DNA from 4 places in the Corynebacterium sp. NPDC060344 genome. Region 1 is predicted to be linked to each of the others. Evidence: predicted binding sites of a transcription regulator. Region 1 holds the regulator's gene; each other region holds the start of a gene.
The links. The regulator LexA, encoded in region 1, represses DNA repair genes until DNA is damaged. The targets are predictions, from matches to a motif close to CGAACANNTGTTCG.
Positions count from the first base shown of each region.

Region 2: a site for LexA is predicted at 1,617-1,630, ahead of ACFWGD_RS01220 (HNH endonuclease signature motif containing protein). Genes of this name have one in related genera too.
Region 3: a site for LexA is predicted at 1,843-1,856, ahead of ACFWGD_RS09420 (DUF222 domain-containing protein). Genes of this name have one in related genera too.
Region 4: a site for LexA is predicted at 3,101-3,114, ahead of ACFWGD_RS09765 (HNH endonuclease signature motif containing protein). Genes of this name have one in related genera too.

Region 1 covers NZ_JBHXCS010000001.1:156,673-162,377, reverse strand. The annotation lists gene ACFWGD_RS00745 (1-phosphofructokinase family hexose kinase) at 1-383, opposite strand, end outside; gene ACFWGD_RS00740 (DeoR/GlpR family DNA-binding transcription regulator) at 380-1,159, opposite strand; gene ACFWGD_RS00735 (phosphoenolpyruvate--protein phosphotransferase) at 1,449-3,131, shown strand; gene lexA (transcriptional repressor LexA) at 3,559-4,269, opposite strand; gene ACFWGD_RS00725 (hypothetical protein) at 4,992-5,135, shown strand; gene nrdR (transcriptional regulator NrdR) at 5,170-5,619, shown strand; gene hrpA (ATP-dependent RNA helicase HrpA) at 5,647-5,705, opposite strand, start outside.
Region 2 covers NZ_JBHXCS010000001.1:261,933-267,637, reverse strand. The annotation lists gene ACFWGD_RS01235 (Tex family protein) at 1-533, shown strand, start outside; gene ACFWGD_RS01230 (hypothetical protein) at 543-890, shown strand; gene ACFWGD_RS01225 (hypothetical protein) at 887-1,447, opposite strand; gene ACFWGD_RS01220 (HNH endonuclease signature motif containing protein) at 1,789-3,690, shown strand; gene ACFWGD_RS01215 (DUF1648 domain-containing protein) at 3,850-5,076, opposite strand; gene rplS (50S ribosomal protein L19) at 5,069-5,410, shown strand; gene lepB (signal peptidase I) at 5,542-5,705, shown strand, end outside.
Region 3 covers NZ_JBHXCS010000007.1:43,041-48,745, forward strand. The annotation lists gene ispF (2-C-methyl-D-erythritol 2,4-cyclodiphosphate synthase) at 1-242, shown strand, start outside; gene ACFWGD_RS09420 (DUF222 domain-containing protein) at 305-1,684, opposite strand; gene cysS (cysteine--tRNA ligase) at 2,096-3,499, shown strand; gene rlmB (23S rRNA (guanosine(2251)-2'-O)-methyltransferase RlmB) at 3,664-4,611, shown strand; gene ACFWGD_RS09435 (metal ABC transporter permease) at 4,641-5,663, opposite strand; gene ACFWGD_RS09440 (metal ABC transporter ATP-binding protein) at 5,663-5,705, opposite strand, start outside.
Region 4 covers NZ_JBHXCS010000007.1:117,519-123,223, reverse strand. The annotation lists gene purF (amidophosphoribosyltransferase) at 1-304, opposite strand, end outside; gene ACFWGD_RS09785 (sterol carrier family protein) at 358-765, opposite strand; gene ACFWGD_RS09780 (acyl-CoA thioesterase) at 787-1,755, shown strand; gene ACFWGD_RS09775 (DUF998 domain-containing protein) at 1,820-2,392, shown strand; gene ACFWGD_RS09770 (low molecular weight phosphatase family protein) at 2,367-2,783, opposite strand; gene ACFWGD_RS09765 (HNH endonuclease signature motif containing protein) at 3,252-5,147, shown strand; gene ACFWGD_RS09760 (cytochrome c biogenesis CcdA family protein) at 5,291-5,705, opposite strand, start outside.

The sequences.
Region 1 (5,705 bases):
GCCTGCGGCGCATGGTGGGCCAGGCGCTCGAGGACGCGATCGGCGTCGACGCCGGACAACAGCGCGCCCGGGGTGTTGAGCTTCGTCGTCGTGCCATCGTCCTCGACGATGGTCAGGTTGACGCGGGCCTCGTCGGGCAAGTCGATGGGCTCGTGCGGGATGTCCGTCTCGGCGAGCAGGCGGGAAAAGCGGCCGTTGCTCGCCGCCGGGTACAGCGCCAGCGTGTCGTGGCCGGCGTGGGCGACGGCGGCGGAGACGTTGACGCCCTTGCCGCCGGGCACGTCCGACTGCATGGCCAGCCGGAACACGCCACCGCGTTCGAGGCGGCCCTTGACGGTGGTCGTCCGGTCGATCGAGGGATTCGCGGTGAGCGTGAGGATCATCGGGCGACGATCACCTTCACGTCATGGTCCTGCAGCTCGTCGATGAAGGCCTGCGGGGCCGACGGGTCGGTGATGACCACGTCGATGTCGTCGAGCGCGGCGAAGCTGACCAGGAAGTCGCGGCCCAGCTTCGTCGAGTCGCACATGACCACGACCTTGCGGGCATTGGTGATCATCGCCCTCTTGACCGCCGCCTCCTGCGGGTCGGCCGTGGACAGGCCGTGGTCGATGGTCAGGGCGTTGGAGCCGATGAACGCGACGTCGGCGCGCATCAGCGCCAGGGAGCGCAGCGCCGCATCGCCGACGACGGCCTGCGTGATGGCGCGGACCTGGCCGCCGAGCAGCTGCAGCTCGATGTAGGGCGCGCCGGCCAGCGTCAGGGCGCTGGGCAGGGAATTGGTGACCACCGACCAGTGGCGCTCTTCGGGGAACGCCGCCATCAGCTCGGCCAGCGCCTCGGTGGTGGTGCCGGCGTCGAGGAAGACGCCGCCGCCGGAGGACGGCAGGAAATCGACCGCGGCGCGGGCGATGGAGCGCTTGGCGTCCTTCTGCGCCTTCTTGCGCGCGTCGACGCTGACCTCGACGGTCTGGAACGACTTCGCCGCGACGGCGCCGCCGTGAACGCGGTGGACCGCACCCTCCGCGTCGAGCTGGGCGAGGTCGCGGCGGATGGTCTCGGCGGTGACGTCGAAATGGTGCGCCAGATCCGAGACCGTGACCCTGCCCTCGACGGCCGTCAATGAAGCGATTTTGCGTCGGCGTTCTTCTGCGTACACGGTCGTCTCCTGCGTTTGGGCCGAATCAAGCCCAATCGGGTGTCGATTGCCCGATTCTGCGATCCGGGGTGGGGCGGTATTTACGTGTGGTGGCCTGGACGTAACCGATTCCGGCTGGCGCCGCGACCACACACTCGGCTCCCTCCAATCATGCCCGAATATGTTGGAAAGTCAAGCGAGAATTGGGTTTCAATGTGGGAAATGTGGAGTAAGATTTTGCGCAAGGAGTTTCCGTTCGGGCCTCGCCCGCAGCGGGTGAATCGATCCATTCCGTAGTCCAGGAGAGCCCATGCCGTCGTCCACCACGTTGAAGGCCACCGCCGTCGTCCCGGGAGTGGGGTATGCGCCCGCCGTGTGGGTGCGGCCGCGTCCCGCGCTGCCGCCGGAGGGCGAGCCGCATGCCGGCGACGCCGAGGCCGAGATCGAGCGCTTCCGGGCGGCGGCCGCGGCGGTGTCCGAGCGGTTGGCCGCCCGCGCCGGCCGTGCCGAGGGCAACGCGGCCGAGGTGCTCCTGGCCACCTCGAAGCTGACGCTGGACCGCGGGTGGCACCGGGCCGCGGTGAAGTCGATCAAGGCCGGGGTGGGCGCGGAGTCGTCGACGATGGCGGCGATCGAGAAGTTCGTGGAGATGTTCAAGGCCGCCGGCGGGATCATGGCCGAGCGCACCACGGACCTGGAGGACATCCGCGATCGCGTCATCGCGGAATTGCGCGGCGAGGACGAGCCGGGATTGCCGGCCGTGATCGAGCCGTCGGTCTTGCTTGCCGACGACCTGTCGCCCGCCGACACCGCCACCTTGGACCCGGAGTTGTTCGTGGCGATGGTGACCACGCTGGGCGGGCCCACGTCGCACACGGCGATCATCGCCCGGCAGCTGGGCGTGCCGTGCGCGGTGGCGGCGGGCGCGGGCTTGCGCGTCATCGAGCAGGGGACCCTGACGCTGGTGGATGGCGCCAAGGGGGAGATCACCGCCGACCCCGACCCGGCGGTCGCGCAGGCGGCGGTGGACGAGGCCGCGCGGATGGCCGACAAGATCGCGGCGTGGTCGGGTCCGGGGCGCACCGCCGACGGGGAACACGTGCAGCTGCTGGCCAACGTCGGCGACGGCAATGCCGCGCGCATCGCCGCGGACGGCGCGGCCGAGGGCATCGGCCTGTTCCGCACCGAGCTCTGCTTCCTGTCGGCGGCCACGGAACCGACGGTGGAGAATCAGGCGGACATCTACGCCACGGTGCTCAAGGCGTTCCCGGAGTCGAAGATCGTCGTGCGCACGCTCGATGCGGGCTCCGACAAGCCGATCGCCTTCGCCAATCTCGGCGACGAGGACAATCCGGCGCTGGGCGTGCGCGGCCTGCGCATTTCGCGGTCGAACTCGGGGCTCATGGAACGCCAGCTCGACGCCATCGCACTGGCCGGCACGAAGGCGGGCCGCGGAGCGGAGGCCCCGACGTGGGTGATGGCGCCGATGGTGGCGACCCTGGAAGAGGCCGAGTGGTTCGCCGGGCTCTGCCGCGAACGCGGCCTGACGCCGGGTGCGATGATCGAGATTCCCGCCGCGGCCCTGATGAGCCACGATCTGATGAAGGTTCTCGACTTCGTCTCCATCGGCACCAACGACCTGACCCAGTACGCGATGGCCGCCGACCGCCTGTCGCCGCACCTGGCGTACCTCACGGATCCGTGGCAGCCGGCGGTGCTGCGGTTGATCGACATGACGTGCCGGTCCGGCAAGCTCACCGGCACCCCGGTCGGCGTGTGCGGCGAAGCCGCGGCCGATCCGCTGCTGGCCTGCGTGCTCGTGGGCCTCGGGGTGAACTCGCTGTCGGCGGCCGCGACGGCGCTGCCGGGCGTGGGGGCCCAGCTCGCCGAGGTCACCGCCGCCCAGTGTGCCGACGCCGCTCGTGCGGCGTTGGATGCGCCGAACGCCGATGCCGCTCGCGCCGCGGTGCGCTCCGTCTTCGGCCTGGAGTAGCCGCGCGCTCCGTTTTCGGCCTGGGGTAGCGGTCCACGTCGCGGCTCACCGTGGCCGTCGAGGCTCGTCACGGACGTCCCGCGCCGCCGCGTGGGGCCGTGAATGCATGGATGGTCGCTGAATTCAGTTGGAATCGACCCATCAATTCAATCTCAGGGTTTTCGCGCCCTTTCCGAGGGGCACGCGGACTCTGAGCTTGAAGAAATAGGGGGTCAAGAATTCAATCTCCTGCAGGTTGAGGCCGGATTCACGGCCGCGAAAACTCTGAGATTGAATGGGGGCTTCCCCGGCTTGCTCCCCGCCAACCTGTGCGCGCGGTGGAAGCGGGGCCTGAGGCCTGGCTCGCGCACCACATGCTGGCTGGCGCACCGAATGCATGAGAAGGGGCCCGAGCACATGGTGCTCGGGCCCCTTCTCGGGTGGTGGATCAGAGACGGCGCAGGACGCTGACGACGCGGCCGAGGATGGTCACCCCACCGTCGACCGGAATCGGCTCGAAGGCGTCGTTGTGGGGGAGCAGCCACTTGCCCGAACGATCCTCGTGCCACTCCTTGACCGTGGCCTCGCTGTCCGAGTCGCCGTCGATCATCGCCGCGACGAAATCGCCGTTGTTGGCCGTCTGCTGCGACTTCACCACGACCCAGTCACCGTCGAAGATGCCGGCATCGACCATCGACTCGCCGACGACGCGGAGCATGTACAGCTCGCCCGGACCGGTGAGCTCTGCGGGAACCGCCATGTGCTCGTCGATGCTCTGCTCTGCCAGGATCGGGTTGCCGGCGGCGATCTGGCCGACGATGGGCACATACGTCGGGGCGGTGGCGCCTTCCGGCACGACCGGGACCGACGCCGACTTCGGCTTGGGGCCCGGCTTGCCGGCGTGGTTGTCGAGCTTCTGCTTCAGATCGCGGACGTCGACCGCACGCGGCTTGTGGGGATCGCGGCGCAGCGCGCCCTTCTTCTCCAGCTCCTTGAGCTGGTAGGCCACCGACGACGTGGAGTTCAGCCCGACCGCGTCACCGATCTCCCGGATGCTCGGCGGGTAGCCCCGCAGGGACACCGCGTCCTGGATGACCTCCAGGATGCGCCTCTGTCGGTCCGTCAACGTGTTCTTGTGCGGCTGCTTCTTATCGGCCATGTTTCCACTCCCACCGGGTTCGGTCGTGCTCGGTTGCGTAGTGCTCGGGTGACTAATGCTCGGGTGCACGGGGCTCGGGTGCCCCGGTGCTCGATGTCGTCGTGCTCAGGTCGATCGGCCATGCGCGCGATCGGACCTGCCTCGCTCGTGCCTGCCGTTCGAACACGACCCTACACCAAATCGTGCGGGGGTGGCACAACTGTTCGAAGTTTTTGCCCCCATGTCTGGACGGGATCCGGGGGCGGTGATATAAATCGAACACAGCAACGCAGTCGAACATTCGTGCAGTGACCGCGACCGGGATTTTCGAAACCGTTTCGTATGATGCTCGCGAGTAACCGGATGGAAGGAACCAACCGATGACCGCTTTTATCGAAGACTACCGCACCGCCACCCTGAACTGGCATGACGTGGACTCCACGGAGTCCGGGGATCAGGTTCCCTCGTGGCTCGAGAACGATGCTGCTGCGGTTCGCCCGGCTGCCCGAACCGCCGTGCGGCGTCGTCGCGCCGCCGCCGATGTTCGAACGGGTGCCGCGACGGATCGAACGCGGGTCCGTACGACCCGTCGTCCGTCGAACGGTCGCCCCGGCGGTGTTTCGGGCGCGTCGCGCCGTCCGAACACACGACGAACGGCCCTCACTTCTGCGCCCACCCACGGGGTTTCGAACATCGGGCACGTCCGCGACGGTCGTTCGGCCGTCCGCGGCCCGGTGCAGGGGGTGCGCCGCACGCGCACCTCGATGGCCGTCGTCGCCGGCGTCGGCGCCGTGTTCGGCCTCATGCTGCACTTCTCCGGGATGGGCGCGCCCGCCCCGGAGACGGCACCGGCCCCGACCTACGTCGGCGCCGCTCACCAGCAGTAGGGGCGTGGGGCGCGGGCACCGTATGCTCGACGACGTGCATTGCCAGTTCTGCCACCACGACCAAACCAAGGTCATCGACTCCCGTCTCATCGACGATGGAATGACCATCCGCCGCCGGCGCGAGTGTCTGGCGTGCGGCAAACGATTCACCACGCTAGAGCGGTCGCAGCTGATCGTCGTCAAGCGCGACGGAGTCGTCGAAGATTTCAGCCGCGACAAAGTGATCCGCGGCGTGCGGCGGGCATGCCAGGGGCGCGAGGTCCCCGAAGCAGCGCTGAAACTGCTCGCCCAGCAAGTGGAGGAAACCCTCCGGTCCAAGGGCACCCCGCGGGTGGACTCCAACGACATCGGGCTGGCCATCCTCGAACCGCTGCGAGACCTCGACGAAGTCGGCTACCTGCGCTTCGCGTCGGTGTACAAGTCGTTCAGCTCGGCGCAGGACTTCGAAAACGAGATCCTGTCGCTTCGCCACGACCGCACGTAAGACGCGCAGTCCGGGCACGGTCACCGGCTACCGCAGCTTGTCGATGGCCTTCTTCACCCGCTGCGGCGACACCGTGCGCGCCGTGC
Region 2 (5,705 bases), 110 kb from region 1:
AGTCGCTCAACCCGCGCGACTTCGTCGACGAGTCCGCCGGCGTCGGCGTGCCCACGGTCACCGACATCATCGCGGAGCTGGACAAGCCGGGCCGCGACCCGCGCCCCGAGTTCAAGACCGCCTCCTTCAAGGAGGGCGTGGAAAAGGTCTCCGACTTGACCCCGGGCATGATCCTCGAGGGCACCGTGACCAACGTCGCCGCCTTCGGCGCGTTCGTCGACGTCGGCGTCCACCAGGACGGCCTGGTCCACGTCTCCGCCATGAGCAAGGGCTTCGTCTCCGACCCCCACGAGGTGGTCAAATCCGGCGAGGTGGTCAAGGTGAAGGTCATGGACGTCGACGTCGATCGCCAGCGCATCGGCCTGTCCCTGCGGCTTGACGACGAGCCCGGCGCCAAGCCCGAGCGCGGCTACCGTGGCAGGGGCGGCAAGGGGAACAACCGGAACAAGGGCCCCAAGGGCGGGAACAACCGCGCCACCTCCGGCGGCGGCTCGATGGCCGACGCCCTGAAGAAGGCCGGTTTCGGGCGGTAGCCTCGGGGCATGGGTTCCTTCACCACTCATCTCACGGCGCTGCTCGATCCGGGGCGGTGGCGGGACGTCGAAAAGCAGATGCATGTCGAGCTGACCGCCCTCGGATTGTGGAACGACGGCATCGACGTGCGGGTCCAGCGCAATTACTGCGAAGAGGACAACATGCTGCTCGACCAGCACATGGCCACGCATGATGCGCCGCCCGTGGCCGAGGAGATCCACCTGATCCGCGTGCGGTCGTCGGGCGAGCCGAAGGGCGGGCTGGTGGGGGTCGAGGCCGATCGCGAGATCACGAAGGCCCTCGCCGGCACCCTGCCCGAGGGGACCGGCTGGTACGGCACGACGGTGGGGGTTTAGCCGACCTCGATGGGGACCTCGATGTCGCCGTCGGGCGTCCCCGCGAGCATCAGCGTCCAGGTGCCGGCGGTGGCGCCGAGGCTTTGGTCCAGGCTCTCCCGGAACTCGCCCGAGCAGCCCGCGTCGGCGTCGAAGCGCAGCATGAGGTTGTCGGGCGTCATCAGCGTCAGGATCGTGCCGCAGGTCGAATGCCCCTCCGAGTCCCACGTGACCCGCATCATTTCGTTGAGCGGGATCGCCTGGCCCGGGTCGATGGTCACCGTCGTCGACCCCTCGGTCATGGCGAACGGCTCGCTTGACGACGACCCCTCGTCCCCCTCCTTCGCCGCCGATTCCGTGGCGGCGGAAGTGTCGGTGGCCGGGGCGTCGGTGCCTTGGTTTTCGGTGGTGGTGGCGGTGTCTGTGGCGGTGCCGGTGTCAGTGGTGGTGTCGGTGTTGGTGTCGGATTCGGAGTCTGAGCCGGCGCCGCACGCTGCGAGGCCAAGCGCCAGGGCAACGGCGGCCGACGCTGCCAGGCCGCGTGCCGAAGTCATTTTGGCGGGGAATGAAGTCTGCATGGCCCCACGGTAGGGGGAAATGGTATCCGGCGCGAGAGGTGGATGCCTGGCGTGATGGGTGTATCGACAACCTGTGCGACGCATGGGGTTGGCGTTTCGGGCGGGCGGGGAGGGTTGTATGGTGCGTAAAGATGCCTGATCGTTACCATCATTGCCGTCACTTCTATCTCGAACGCGTGTATGATGAATGGTGAAGCAAGGTAGCACAGCAGGAACAAGTTGTAGCGCAGTAAGACATAGGGGCGGGGCCGGGGGTTTGGTCTCGCGCCAGGGCAGATCAGCACCAGCGATCACGCAAAGATCCACTCTCGATCCGTACTCGCATTCCCGGGGGAATCTTCATGGCTTTCGACCATGACGCAGCCGATGAGCACGACGATCCGGACCACCACCACAACCAACCCGAGCAACGACGACCCGATTCGGGCCATGGCCGCAGCAACGAGCCCGACCCTGAGTCTGAGCCCGACTCCGACGCTGATTCAGACGCCGAGCCAGCCCCTCTTCGCAAACGGTGGGTCACCGAACGCGATGAACCTGTTGCCGCGATGGGTCGTGCCCGCAACATCGCCAACCTCGGCGCCGCCATCGCCTCCACACCCGACGGCGGTGCCGACGTCGACTCCCACATCGCCTCCATCGCCACCCGGCTCGGTGTCACACCGTATTGGGCGGAGATCTACTGCGACGTCGGCACCATGCTCGCCCGCATGCCCCGCATCCTCAACTTCGCCTACTCCGGCGCACTGCCCCTGGAACGCCTAGCGAAGATCGCCGATGCCACCATCGCCGTATCCGACGAGCACCTCGCCGACGTCGAAAAGCTGATCCTCGAGTACCTGATCCCCAACAAGGAGTTTCAGGCACTGCCGGGACAGAAGAACTTCATGCGCAAGCTCCGCGCCATCATCGAATCAGTCGAACCCATCTCCACACCTCCCGATGAGGAGGAGAAGAAGGCCCTGGAGTCGGAGAAGGTGACCATCGTCAATGACTACCCGTGCGACTTCGGGGCGATGGAGGTGTGTCTGCGCAAGGACCGCATGGCCGAGTTCGAGGCCACCGTCCGCGCCATCCGCGACGCGAAGATCAAGTCGGGTGAGGACTGCACCCTCGCGGACGCTCTGATGGCCATGTCGCGGGGAGACTTCGCCGGCGCGAAGGTGACCATGAACGTCTACGCCGACGCAGGCGCCGATGAGGGCGAGCTGCGCCTGTGGCTCGACGGCGCCGGATGGTTGCCGAAGTACCTGACCAAGCAGTGGTTGGAGCGCTGCGACGACGTCCGGCTCTCCGCCGATTCCCAGGTCGACGGCTACGTGCCCTCCGATGCGCAGAAGGCCAGGGTGCGTGCCCGCGATGGCGGGTGCCGGTTCCCCGGGTGTGATGTGCCCGCGCACAAGTGCCAGATCGACCACGTCATCAACTACGACCCCGATGCGTCTGGTGCCGCGTTCATCGCCGGCGACACTTCCAACCTTCTCGGAGTGACGGCGACGTGGAATCTGCAGTGCCTGTGTCAGCACCATCACAACCTCAAGACGAGCCGACACTGGAACGCGGTGATGAACGACGACGGTTCCGTCGACTGGTTCGATCACACCGGCTCCGCCTTCGCCACCTCGGTGCCCCATGGGCCGATCGCACACGTTAAACGGCAGACCTTCGATCAGAAGGCCACGCGGTTGGCCAAGACCATCCGCGGTGCCAACGCCCAGCGGATGCGCGCCGAAGCCGAGGCCGCCGAGGCGATGCACAACGCGGAGATCGCCGAGGCGCTGGCCGCGCATGCGAAGGCCACCGCGGACTATGAGAGGGCACTGGCCGAGTTCACCGCCGGCCCACTCAATGACCCGGACAGGGAGGTCGCCGAAGAGGCACGGTGCCTGGCCGATGCTGCCGATGATGGATGGCCGGCAGTCGAGGATCCCGTGTGGGATCCGTGTTGGGAGGCCCGATCATCGGGGCGGACCAACCAATCTCGACCATCTGGCCAATCCCGCCACTCTGGCGTGCCCGGTGAGAGGGCACGCGGTGAGTCCGGGTCTCGGTTTGGGTGGTTGGCGGATGAGAATCCGGAAGCCGATGCCTTCTGGGGAGTCTCTCCGGAGCGTGCCGGCCGACGAAAGGGTTGGTCGGAGAACTGCCGCACATGGATTCGCCGGGCATCGATCGACGCGGACCCGGCGATGCGACCGGAGCCTCCGGACCCGCTGGGCCCCGACCCGACGATCCCGTTCTGATTTTCATAGGACCACTGCTGACCACTGCTTACCCCTGCTGTCCTCTGGTGACCTCCGGTGGTCCCTGCTGCCTTGTTGCGACCTCTGTTCGCCCGACCTGTCCTTTCGGCCCCCTTTCAATTCCCACCCGGCGCCGACCGGCGGCACCAAAGAGAGGGGCTACCCGTGCAATCGATCAAGGCGGGAGTTGATGTCGCCGGCCAGTGCTTCGGCGGTGCCGTCGGGCACGACGATCGTCCAATTCGTGCCGGTGGTGTCGATGTCCAAGGCCTCACCGGACCGCGACGCCACCGCAACACGCTTGCCACGGCTGCCTCGGTACTCGACGCCCCTGATCCCGACGCCCCCGGAGTCGCCCCAGTCATAGGTCGACGGGCGGGCGGCGGTGATGGTCTCCAAGGGAATGCTCTCGCCGATGATCGCGCGGAACCGGACGGCATCATCGTCGACCCGCACGCGGACGAACATGGTCTGGAGCAAATAGAACGCCGACAGGAGAATGAGCAGGAACCCGCCAACCGACACGATTAGCATCGCCAACGAAGCGACCAAATACGCGGCGACGGCAACCTTCATTCCCGTCGACGTCCCAGTCCGCACGGGATTCGCTCGGGGACCTCGGGGGAGAGATGGGTCGGGGGCGGACGGTGCAGCGTGATCCTTGTCTGCGGGCAGCATCATGGCCGTCACGATCCCGACCACCAGTCCAATCCCCAGTCCCGCGACCGTCCACGCCCACCCGATGGTGACGCCATTGGCGGAAGCCCGATCGAGCTGCGGAACCAGCGTCTCGGGGACCAATCCGATCATGAATCCCGAAAACGCCGTCGACCCCGGACCCAGGCTGCGCCGCATGATCCGGGGATACTTCCGCCACGAGCCCATCCCGCCCATCAGCGCAATCAACGGCACCGTGACCAGGACCAGGATCACCAGGATCCCGGTCAAGGAACCGACGCCGTCGGCCTCACCGCGGATGCCGAAATGCGTGGCGATCGGGTCCGGCAGCCCATCCTTCACCGACAGCGCCCACGCGACGACGCCGACCAACCCCGCGATCGGCGCCACCACGAATCCGAGCAGCGCCACTGCGTCCCATCGGCCGTTCGATGCGCCACCCCGGTCCGTCGTCAAGCGATCCATGCCCCGCACAATGCCAGACCGCAAGCCCGACTCGCCGCCCACCAGCGGCGATTTGGCCCCCACCTGCGGTTCGTGGCATACTAACCCGGTTGATCGCGGGTTCATCGCCCCCAGACGGGGAAGCGGCGTCCGTCGCGACGGCTGAACATGTTTCGGGCACGAACCGGCCGAGCGCCCCGCAGGGGAAGAGCCGCCAGGGTCCTCTGTCCAGCACAGTAGATAGGAAACCAATTCCATGAACATTCTCGACAAGGTTGATGCCGCGTCGCTCCGCGACGACATTCCCGACTTCCGCGCCGGTGACACGGTCGAGGTCAACGTGAAGATCGTCGAGGGCAAGACCGAGCGCATCCAGATGTTCAAGGGTGTCGTCATTCGTCGCCAGGGTGGCGGCGTCCGCGAGACCTTCACCGTCCGCAAGATCTCGTTCGGCATCGGCGTCGAGCGCACCTTCCCGGTCCACTCCCCGAACATCGACTCCATCAACGTCGTGTTCCGCGGTGACGTCCGTCGCGCCAAGCTGTACTACCTGCGCAACCTGCGCGGCAAGGCCGCCCGCATCAAGGAAAAGCGCTAAGCTCCGGCTTCCGTTTTTGCTTGACGACGGCGCCGTCCCCACCACATCGGCGGGGGCGGCGCCTTCGGCGTTTCCGGGACCCGCGCGGGGCAACGCGGGGAGGGCCGGTGCGGCGCGTATAGTCCGGGAACATGACCGAGGACGATGCCACCGCCAGCCCAGCCGGGTCTACCTGGAGGCCCTCCGGGCGCACCGAAGAAGAACGGCCCCGCCGGTCCCACTGGGCCGAGCCCGCCGGGCGGGACGACCGCGACGGTGACGGTGACGAGGGGCGGCAGACGCCGTGGTACATCGA
Region 3 (5,705 bases), on a different contig from region 1:
AATGCCGGCAGCTGCTCGAGGACAATGGATTCGTCATCGGCAACGCCGCCGCCCAGATGATCGGCAATCGGCCGAAGATGGGCCCCCGGCGCGAGGAAGCCGAAAAGGTCCTGTCGGGGTACATCGGCGCCCCGGTGAGCGTGTCCGCCACGACCACCGACCACATGGGCTTCACCGGCCGTGGCGAAGGCGTCGCCGCGGTGGGCACCGCCGTCGTCTGGAAGCGGACCGACGCCCAGTAGTCCAATGGCTCCGCCTCCGGAGCCGCCATCGGGGCCGATCGCGCTTCGGTGCGCCGTCGGGCTCATGCCGCTGCCCCGCCCGTCCCGGCACCGTCAACCCAATTCTCCCGGACCTCGGCCCCGCCGACGTCGTTGAACCGCACCTCGCGCGTCCCATCCGCGCCGACGGGCCGCGCCCATCCCGTCCGGCCTCTCGGATCGTCGTGGCGGGGCGTCATGTGGCCGCGTCTCGGGTCGGCGCGGGTGTCGTCATTGTCGGAATGATGCCGGCGGCACAGCAGCGTCAGATTCCCCAGGTCCGTCTCCCCGCCGAGCAGCCACGCGTCGAGATGGTGGACGTCGCACGCATCGGGTGGGCGGTGGCATCCCGGGTGTTGGCACGTCCCGTCCAGCAGTTGCAGCGCGATGCGTTGCTCGAGGCTCGCCGACCTCTTCGTGCGCCCGAGCTTCAGCTTGGCGTCGGTCATCGGGGCGTCGGGGTCGATGATGGCGGTGTACATGTCGTCGGAAAGCCCGAGCCTCAGCAGGTCGATCAGACCCAGGTCAACGCCCGATCCCGCCTTCACGGTCGTTCGCGTCGGGTGCGTGCCGTTAGTCGGGGCCGCTCCCGTCGCCGCCGCCAGATCATCCATGCGCAGGGCGGCGACGACGGTGCACATCGGCTTGCCCTTCACCCGCGGATGCGCCTCGTGCGCGGTGCGCAACGCCAAGTCGAGCGCGTCGGCGTTGCGCTGCGCCGGCGTCCGCCCATCATCGTGGCCGCCCTTCTTCAGCCCATGCGTGAGCAGCCACGCCTCCAGCAGCGCCAGCGTCGCGGCGTCGAAATACCCGTTGACCTTCGCGCCACCATCGCCGTCCTGCTTTCCGACGGTCAGCCTCCTTTCCTTGTGCGCCGCATTCGGGTCCCGCGGGAATCGCCTGTTCTCCTTCTTGACGAGCTTCCTGCACAGCGCGCCCGCCCCGTGCGGGCCGTGGGCGGGGCAGCGTTCGATCACCTCGGCCGCGATATCGGCTCCGGTCCTCTCCGCGCGGTCGTCCAACGAGACGACTTCCTTCGCGACATCCGCGATTCCCCTCAACGTCAGATCTCCCGAACGCAAGGCGACGTGGGCCGCTGCCTTCAGATCCGGATGATCTCCGAGGAACGTCGCGGCCTTCACGCGGGTCGACGCCTCACGCCGGGATAGCCGATATTCGTCGACCAGGAAGTCATCGGCGCGCGTGGTCCCCAGGATCCGCGACAACTGCTCCGACACCACCGTTTCCGCCACTCGCGAATCCAGCACGGCCATGCCCCGACGGGCCGAATCGAGCTGCTTTACGACGGGCGCCAGCTGCAGCAACGCCGTCGCCGACAGGGGCGTTGATTCGCATGTCCTGGCGAGCGCGAGAAGTGCGTTGATGGCCGCGTGCATCAACGCGGCCAGCTCGTCGAGATTCACCTTGCTCGCATCATGCGGCGCGGAATGGCCTGTGCGTGGTGATGGTTGCTGGTCAAGCATTGGTTCCCGTCCCCCTCGGGTTGTGGCCCACCTTCGAACCTCTGGCCTCGAGCATAGGGGATGGGGGCGTCGAAAACAAGTGCGAATCTGATGTTAATCGAACGTTCATTCGTCGTTATCCGGGTGGTTTTGATGCGGTGCAAGTGGGGCGGACGGTGCTGGAGTGGCGCGTGGTCGTCGTAAAGCAAATGATTCGGCCTGCCCCGGCAGGCGGAACCTATGCGGTGAATGGGGGTCATCGAACGTCCCATGAACCTCCGGTGAACTGTCGGCGTCTTCGATGCCGTGATCCCTGGTCACGCGCTGCGCAACTGTTCGGGAGCGCCCGCGGTGACCGCTACACTCGGGGGCGTGAACTTCCGAATCTTCGATACCGCCACCCGTGAGCTGCGAGATTTCGAGCCCATCCGCGATGGGCACGCGTCCGTGTACCTGTGTGGGGCGACCCCGCAGGCGATGCCGCACATCGGGCACGTGCGGTCGGGCGTCGCGTTCGACATCCTGCGTCGCTGGCTCGTGGCGCAGGGGCTCGACGTCGCGTTCGTGCGCAATGTCACCGACATCGACGACAAGATTCTGACAAAGGCCGCGGAGAACGGTCGTCCCTGGTGGGAGTGGGTTTCCACGTATGAGCGGGAGTTCACGTGGGCCTACGATCAGCTCGGCGTGCTGCCCCCGAGCGTCGAGCCGCGGGCCACGGGCCACGTGACGCAGATGGTCGAATACATGCGCCGGCTCATGGACAACGGCTTCGCCTACGACGTCGACGGCAACGTGTACTTCGACGTCAACGCATGGGCGGCGTCGGATGGCGGGGACTACGGGTCGCTGTCCGGCAATCGCGTCGACGAGATGGAGCAGGGTGAGCCGGACTCGCCGGGCAAGCGGGGACCGCACGATTTTGCGCTGTGGAAGTCCGCGAAGCCGGGGGAGCCGTCGTGGCCGACGCCGTGGGGCGACGGGCGGCCGGGTTGGCACCTGGAGTGCTCGGCGATGGCCACCTATTATCTCGGCGGCGAGTTCGACATCCATTGCGGCGGGCTGGATCTGCAGTTTCCGCACCATGAGAACGAGATCGCCCAGTCGCATGCGGCCGGCGACGGGTTCGCGCGCTACTGGATGCACAATCACTGGGTGACCATGTCCGGCGAGAAGATGTCGAAGTCGCTGGGCAACGTCCTGTCGGTGCCGCACATCCTCGGCATGGTGCGCCCGGTGGAGCTGCGCTACTACTTGGGCAGCGCCCATTACCGTTCCGTGCTGGAGTATTCGGAGGAGGCGCTGCAGGAGGCGGCGGCGGGGTACCGTCGCATCGAGGCGTTCCTGAAGCGCGCCGCGGACAAGTTCGGCGACGTCGAGGTCGGGGAGCGCCCCGAGGCGTTCGATGCGGCGATGAACGAGGACCTTGCGGTCCCGCGGGCCCTGGCCGAGCTGCACAATGCGGTGCGTGCGGGCAACCAGTTGCTTGCCGACGGTGATGACGCGGCAGCCAAGTCGGCGGCCTCGTCCGTTCGCGCGATGGCGGCCGTTCTGGGATTTGATCCGCTGTCGGAGAAGTGGGCGGCTGCCGGTGGCGGCGATGGCAAGGCGATGCACGCCCTGGGCGTGCTCGTCGGCCATGAGCTCGAGTCGCGCAGGGTGGCCCGGGAAGAGAAGGATTGGGCCACCGCCGATGGAGTCCGTGACCGGCTGACGGAAGCCGGCGTGACCGTGACCGATACCGCCGATGGGCCGAAGTGGTCGCTGGGAGACTGACGGGAACCGAATGACATGAACCCGAGGGGCCTGCGAGCAGCGCCCCACGGACGATGACCGGAACTACACGATCACGACGATCAACACGATCACCCGATGACGATGCCGGGGCGGGCTCGAAAAGCCCGGCGGCACCGGAAGCGATGAAGGCGAGAGGCGAGAATATGGCGGGCAATTCCCAGCGACGGGGCGCGGTGCGCAAGTCGAGCAAGAAGGAGGCCGGCGGCACCGGCGGCCACAAGAGGGGCCTGCGGGGCAAGGGGCCGACTCCGAAGGCGGAGGACAGGGTCTATCACAAGGCCCACAAGCAGGCGCAGCAGAAGCGGCGCCGTGATCAGGGGCGGCACGAGAAGGTCTCGGACGGTACGGAGCTGGTCGTGGGCCGCAACCCGGTCGTCGAGTGCCTTCATGCCAAGGTGCCGGGCAGTGCGCTGTTCGTTGCGCTGGGCACGGACAACGACGATCGGCTGCAGGAAGCGGTGCGCATCTCCAACGACCGGGGCATCCCGATCCGCGAAGTGCCGCGCCACGAGATGGACCGGATGACCGGCAATTCGCTGCACCAGGGCATCGGCCTGCAGATCCCGCCGTACAAGTACCTGGCCGTGGAGGAGCTGCTGGACAAGGTCGTCGACTCCGGCGAGCCGGGGCTGGTCGTGTGCCTGGACAACATCACCGACCCGCGCAACCTGGGTGCGGTGATCCGTTCGACCGCCGCCTTCGGTGGGCACGGCGTCGTCATTCCGGAGCGTCGTTCGGCTGCGGTCACGGGCGTCACGTGGCGCACGTCGGCAGGCACCGCGGCGCGGCTGCCGGTGGCGCGGGCGACGAACATGGTGCGTTCGCTGAAGCAGTTCCAGAAGGCCGGCTACCAGGTCGTCGGCCTTGACGCGGGTGGAGAGCACACGCTGGACACGTACGACGGGACGACGCCGACCGTGGTCGTCGTGGGCTCCGAGGGCAAGGGGCTGTCTCGCCTGGTCCGGGAGACCTGCGATTCGGTGATGTCGATTCCGATGGCGGGCTGGGTGGAGTCGCTCAACGCGTCCGTCGCGGCCGGCGTGACGCTGAGCGAGTTCGCCCGCCAGCGCCGGGCGGCGGCGTCGGAGTAGGCAGGGAGTCGCCGGGGCACTCCGGAGAGTCAGGGGGCGGGGTGCCTGCCGGTGCAATCCCCGCAGTCGTCGAGGGGATAGCCGTCGGAGGTGGAAGCGGTTGCTCCCGCGCCCGCGCCCGCACCCACACCCGCGCCCGCGCCCGCCGCTGCGGCAGCGGTGGGGATTGCGCCGTCGCGAGGCGTCGCCCAGCGGCTGGCGGACACGTCGTCGCGGGTGGCGGAGCGGCCTCGGTACCAGCCGATGAATCGGCACGCCAGGTAGATGGCGAAGGAAATGGTGGTGACGAACACGCTGACCGGCATCCCCGGCGCCAGGGACAGCAGCACGCCGCCGACGGCGGCGACCTCGGCGAAAAGGACGGACAGCACCACGGCCCGCACGGGCGACGCGGTGACATGGGCGGCCGCGGCACCCGGGGTGATGACGAGCGAAATGATCAGCAGGGCGCCGACGATCTGCACGCCCTGGGCGGCCGTCAGTCCGATGAGCACCGCGAACAGCACGGACATCGCGCGGACGTTGATGCCCGACGCCGCCGCCAGTACGGGATCGGCCGACGCGAACAGCAGCGGCCGCCAGAACAGCGCCACCACCGCCACGACGAACGCCGCGACGCCGGCCAACAGCCAAACCGACGCGCTGGACAGGCCGACGATCTGGCCGGTCAACAGCGAAAACGCCGTGGTCGTCCGCCCCGGGTACAGGTGGATGAACAGCACGGACAGGCCCATGCCGAACCCCAGCACCACGCCAACGATGGTGTCCTGCCCGCCGCGCATCCCCAGCAGCGCCAGGACCACCGCCGCCAGCACCGACCCGGCGATGGCGCCGCCGCCGACGCTGAATCCCGCCAGCAGCGCCGCCGACGCGCCCATCAGCGCCAGCTCCGACGTGCCGTGCACGGTGAAGCTCATGCGCCGCATGACCACCAGCGGCGTGATCACGCCCGACACCAGCCCCAGCAGCGCCGCCGCCACGAGCGCGGATTGCACGAACCCGACGCCCAGCAGCGCCTGGGTGTCCGCGGCGAAAGTGTTCAGCCACTCCATCAGACCACCACCAGCTTTCCGTCGACGGTCGCCACCGTGATG
Region 4 (5,705 bases), on a different contig from region 1:
CCGCGATGTGCCCCTTGAGGGCGTCGAGCGACTGCTCGTCGAAGACCTGCGACACCAGGCCGAGATCCTTGAAGACCAGGATCTGGTCGCCGTCGCCCACCGCGATGCCGGCGGCCTCCTGGCCGCGGTGCTGCAGCGCGAACAGCCCGTAGTAGGTGAGCTTGGAGACGTCTTCGCCGGGCGCCCAGACGCCGAACACTCCGCACTCTTCGCGGGGCTGCTGCTCCCCGAGATCGTCGAGCGGGGAGGCTGGTGACGGGGATGACGCCGGGGCGGGGGAACCGTAGTTCAGGGTATCGGCCACGCGGACAAGGATAGTCGCGCCGCCGGGCCCCGGGCCAAACCGGCCGGGCCCGCTCACCCCAAACGGCACACGGGCAGGTGCCCGGCCAGCTCCCCCGCGCGGGTGCCCGAGACGTCCATCGATTCGCCGGGCTCCTCCCCCGCCCGCCGCGCCGCCTCGTCGAATCCGACCAGGCCGAGCGCCAATCGCAGCCACGTCCGCGGCGTCACCTCGACGACGTTGGGCGGCGTCCCGCGGGTGTGCCGCGGCCCCTCGATGCACTGCACCGCCACGAACGGGGGCACGCGCAGCTCCACGCTGTGCCCGGGCGCTTCGTCGGCGAGCATGCGGGCGGACAGGCGCACGGCCGCGGCCACCTGGGCGCGGGCGGGGCGCGGGGACGCCGGGGCGTCGTCAAGCAACCAGCCCTCCACTGCGGCCATCGCGGCCCTCAACTCGACTGCATCGACCTTCTTGGACATGCCCGCATTATGGTTGACGCCATGCCTTCGCCTTCGGTGACCCTCCGCTTCCTCGCCGCGCCCACGGACGTGCTCATGGCCGGCTCCAACAGCGTCCACGGCGGCCGCGTGCTGCAATGGATCGACAAGGCGGCCTACGCCTGCGCCACCGGCTGGTCCGGCCAGTATTGCGTGACCGCCTACTTCGGCCACATCCACTTCGACCGCCCGATCCCGTCGGGCCACATCGTCGAGGTCCGCTCGAAGATCGCGTACACGGGGCGGACGTCGATGCACATCGTCAACGAGGTGCTGTCCCGCGACCCGCGCGAGGGCGAGTTCACGCGCGCCGCCGACTGCCTGGTCATTTTCGTGGCCATGGACGAGAACCGGAAGCCGACGCCGGTGCCCATGTGGGAGCCGACGACCGACGAGGAAGAGCGCATCAAGGAGGCGGCCATTTCCCGCTTCGACCTGCGCCGCGACATCGAGGCCGCCATGCGCGCCCAGGTGTACACCGCGGAGTCGTCGGCGCCGGAGCTGGTCACGCGCTTCCTGGCCAAGCCGTCCGACGTCAACTGGGGCGGCAACGTCCACGGCGGCACGGCGATGGAGTGGATCGACGAGGCCGCGTCGGCGTGCTCCATGAACTGGGCCGGCCGCCAGACCATCGCGGTGTACGCGGGCGGCGTGCGGTTCTACAAGCCCATCCACATCGGCGATCTGGTCGAGGTCCGGGCGCGGATCCTGCGCACGGGCAACACGTCGATGCACATGAGCGTCCACGTCCATTCGGGCGAGCCGCGCAAGGGCCGCGGTGGCCTGGAGCTGGCGCTGCATTCGTCGATGACGTACGTGGCCATCGACGATGATTTCAAGCCGCAGCCCGTCCCCCATTTCCAGCCGACGACGGACGAGGACAAGCGCCTCCACGCCCATGACCTGTCGCTGAAGGAACTCCGCGACGCCTACCAGCCCCTGCCGCTGGTCGGTCCGTTGGGCCGGGTCTAGGTTGTCCGGTTCCCGCTTGACGACGGCCCGCGCCGCCGCAATCGCCCTCTCCATAGTCGCGGCAGTGGTGTATTCGGGGTGGGTGCTGGAGTGGTTCCTGCCCAACGGGGTGGATCCGCTGCGGTCCTACGCCTCCGAGCTGGCCGCGCGCACCGAGCCGCACGGGGATCTGTTCGCGCGCCTGGACACGGTGTCGGGGACGCTGCTGGCGGTGATCGGCCTGGTCATCGCCGCCGTGTGGCGCCGCCTGCTCGTGCCCGCCGGCCTGGTGCTGTGGGGCGGGGCGACGGTGGCGGATTCGATCTTCCGCATGCCCACGGTGACCACCGTCGGGCCGGGGGCGTCGGCGGCATTGTCGGAGGCGGACAAGTCCGCCGTGCTGGCCCATTCGATCTGTTCGTCGACGGCCGCCGCCGGGATGGCGCTGGTCGGCGTCGGCCTGTGGGTGCTGGGACGGCGGGTGCTGGCCGCCGTGTTCCTGGTGCTTCTGGCCGCGGTGGCGGTGACGTCGGGGCTCCACGAGATCGGTGGCCCGAACCTGTGGCTGGGCCTGTGGCAGCGGTTGTCGCTGGCCGTGGCGGCCGTGGCGGTGGTGGTGGCCGCGGGGGCGGTCACAGTTCGTCGAGAAGCTTCCTGACCCGCCCGTCGATCTCGTCGCGGATCATGTCCATCCGCTCCTCGCCCTCGATGCCGCGGCGGCTGGGCTCGTCGACGTCCCAGCGCTCGATGGTGGCCTTCATGCCGTCGTGGGCGGGAATGTCCGCGCCGCCGACGACGATGACGCGGTCGGCGGAGCGCATGACGTCGCCGTCGATGGCGGCGGGCGTGCCGGCGGACATGTCGGCGCCGATGCCGGCGACGGAGGCGGCGGAGCCGGCGTTGATGGCGTCGGCGGGCGTGCGGCCCGCGGAGAGGACCTCGATGTCCCGGCCCGCTTCACCGGCGCGCAGGCGCAGGATGGCCTCGGCCATCTGCGACTTGCCGCCGTTGGTGTTGCACAGGAAGTAGACGGTGGGCTTGTCGGTCATCGATCGTCGCTTTCGCTCGTGGGATGGGGCCCGCCAAGGATACGTGCCGGTGCCGCACTGCCTGTGCTTGACGACGATCCCGTGCCCGGCCGTGCGGCCTGCGGGTGCGGTGTGCCGTGCTGCGTGCCGTGCTGCATGCCGTGCTGCATGCCGTGCTGCATGCAGCCGACCCCACAGTCGACCGCACAGAAACGCCCAAAGTAGCGCTTACGTTCGACCTCACGGGATGGAACATTGTACGGCGCCAGGTGGGATTATGTCCCGTTTGCGCTGCTAAAAGTTGCCAAACCGTCACCTCCCGTTCACCTTCGATCGCTCGAACGGGTGTATGATCAATGGTGAAGCAAGGCAGTACAGCAAGACATAGGGGCGGGGCCGGGGGTTTGGTTCCGCGTCAGGGCAGATCAGCACCAGCGATCACACGTAGATCCACTTTCGATCCGTACTCGCATTCCCGGGGGAATCTTCATGGCTTTCGACCATGACGCAGCCGAAGAGCACGACGATCCGGACCACCACCACAACCAACACGAGCAGAACAGGCAACGGCCATCCGAGCCGCCTCCTCCCCGCAAGCGGTGGGTCACCGAACGCGATGAACCCGTCGCCACCACGGGGAGGGCCCGCAATATCGCCAACATCGACGCCGCCATCGCCGCCACACCCGACGGCGGTGCCGACGTCGACTCCCACATCGCCTCCATCGCCACCCGCCTCGGTGTCACACCGTACTGGGCGGAGATCTACTGCGACGTCGGCACCATGCTCGCCCACATGCCCCGCATCCTCGACTTCGCCTACTCCGGGGCACTGCCCCTGGAACGCCTGGCGAAGATCGCCGATGCCACCATCGCCGTCTCCGACGAGCACCTCGCCGACGTCGAAAAGCTGATCCTCGAGTACCTGATCCCCAACAAGGAGTTTCAGGCACTGCCGGGCCAGAAGAACTTCATGCGCAAGCTCCGCGCCATGATCGAGGCAGTCGAACCCATCTCCACACCTCCCGATGAGGAGGAGAAGAAGGCCCTGGAGGCGGAGAAGGTGACCATCGTCAATGACTACCCGTGCGACTTCGGGGCGATGGAGGTGTGTCTGCGCCAGGACCGCATGGCCGAGTTCGAGGCCACCGTCCGCGCCATCCGCGACGCGAAGATCAAGGCAGGCGTCGATTGCACTCTCGCCGACGCCTTGATGGCCATGTCGCGCGGTGATTTCGCCGGGGCGAAGGTCACCATGAACGTCTACACCGACGCAGGCGCCGATGATGGCGAGCTGCGCTTGTGGCTCGACGGCGCCGGCTGGCTGCCCAAGTACCTGACCAAGCAATGGCTCGAGCGCTGCGATGACGTTCGCCTGTCCGCGGACTCCCAGGTCGATGGCTACGTGCCCTCGGATGCGCAGAAGGCGAGGGTGCGTGCCCGCGATGGCGGGTGCCGGTTCCCTGGGTGTGATGTGCCGGCGCACAGGTGCCAGATCGACCACGTCATCAACTACGACCCCGACGCCATGAAGGGTGCACCGGGGATGGTCATCGGTGGCGGAACCTGTGAGGGAGATGCCGCTGGTGGAGCTGCTGGTGCTGCGTTCATCGCCGGCGACACTTCCAACCTGCTCGGCGTGACGGCGACGTGGAATCTGCAGTGCCTGTGCCAGCACCACCACAACTTGAAAACCAGCCGACACTGGAACGCGGTGATGAACGACGACGGTTCCGTCGACTGGTTCGACCACACCGGTGCCGCCTTCGCCACCTCGGTGCCCCATGGGCCGATCGCGCACATCAAGCGGCAGACCTTCGATCAGCGCGCCACCCGACTGTCCAAAACCATCCGCGGCGCCAATGCACAGCGGATGCGGGCCGAAGCTGAGGCGGCTGAGGCGATGCACCGAGCAGAGATTGCCGAGGCGCTGGCCGCGCATGCGAAGGCCACCGCGGACTATGAGAGGGCACTTGCCGAGTTCACCGCCGGCCCCCTCAATGACCCGGACAGGGAGGTCGCCGAAGAGGCACGGTGCCTGGCCGACGCCGCCGATGACGGATGGCCGGCAGTCGAGGATCCCGTGTGGGATCCGGGGTGGGAGGCCCGATCATCGGGGCGGACCAACCAATCCCGACGACGGGGCGAATCCGGAGTGCCCGATGAGAAGGCACGCGACGAGTCCGGGGCACGATTTGGATGGTTGGCCGATGAGAATCCGGAGGCCGACGCATTCTGGGGAGTCTCACCGCAGCGCGCCGGCAGTAGGCGGGGCTGGTCGGAGAACTGCTTAACGTGGATCCGCCGTGCGTCGATCGATGCGGACCCGACGATGCGGCCGGAGCCGCCGGACCCGCTGGGCCCCGACCCGACGGTTCCGTTCTGATTCCCCCAGTTCCCGACCTTTTCCTTTCAACGGGACCTCCGACGGGCACGAGAGCATCTGCCCGGCCCCCGCCCGGTTCCAGAAAACCGGGCCGGCCCCCTCAGCGGCCCGTCCCCTTCCTCGGGTCGGCCCCACGAAGAAAGCTATTCGGAGGACGCGGCGGCGGAGTTTTCCGTCCGCCCGTCCCCCGAACGGCGAGCGCGGAACAGGTACACGACCAACCCAACGGCAACGATGAGGAGAATTCCGAGGAGCAGCCACGCATCCGACACGGCGCCGGACACCTCGGACAACCACTGCTGCAACGCGAACTGCTGATCCACCGTCGTCGCACCGCCCAGCCCGGCGGTGCCGCCGGTGACCAGGAAAAGCAGGCCCAACACCACGAGCACGATGCCCGCGAGGAGGGACAGGGAATTCGTGCGCACCGGGCCGAGCTTCACCGTGCGCGGGCGCAGCCAGGACCGGGACCCAAGATCGAACTTCTCCCACAACACCGCCAGCACCAACAACGGCGCCACCATGCCCAACGAATACACCGCCATCAGCGCACCGCCC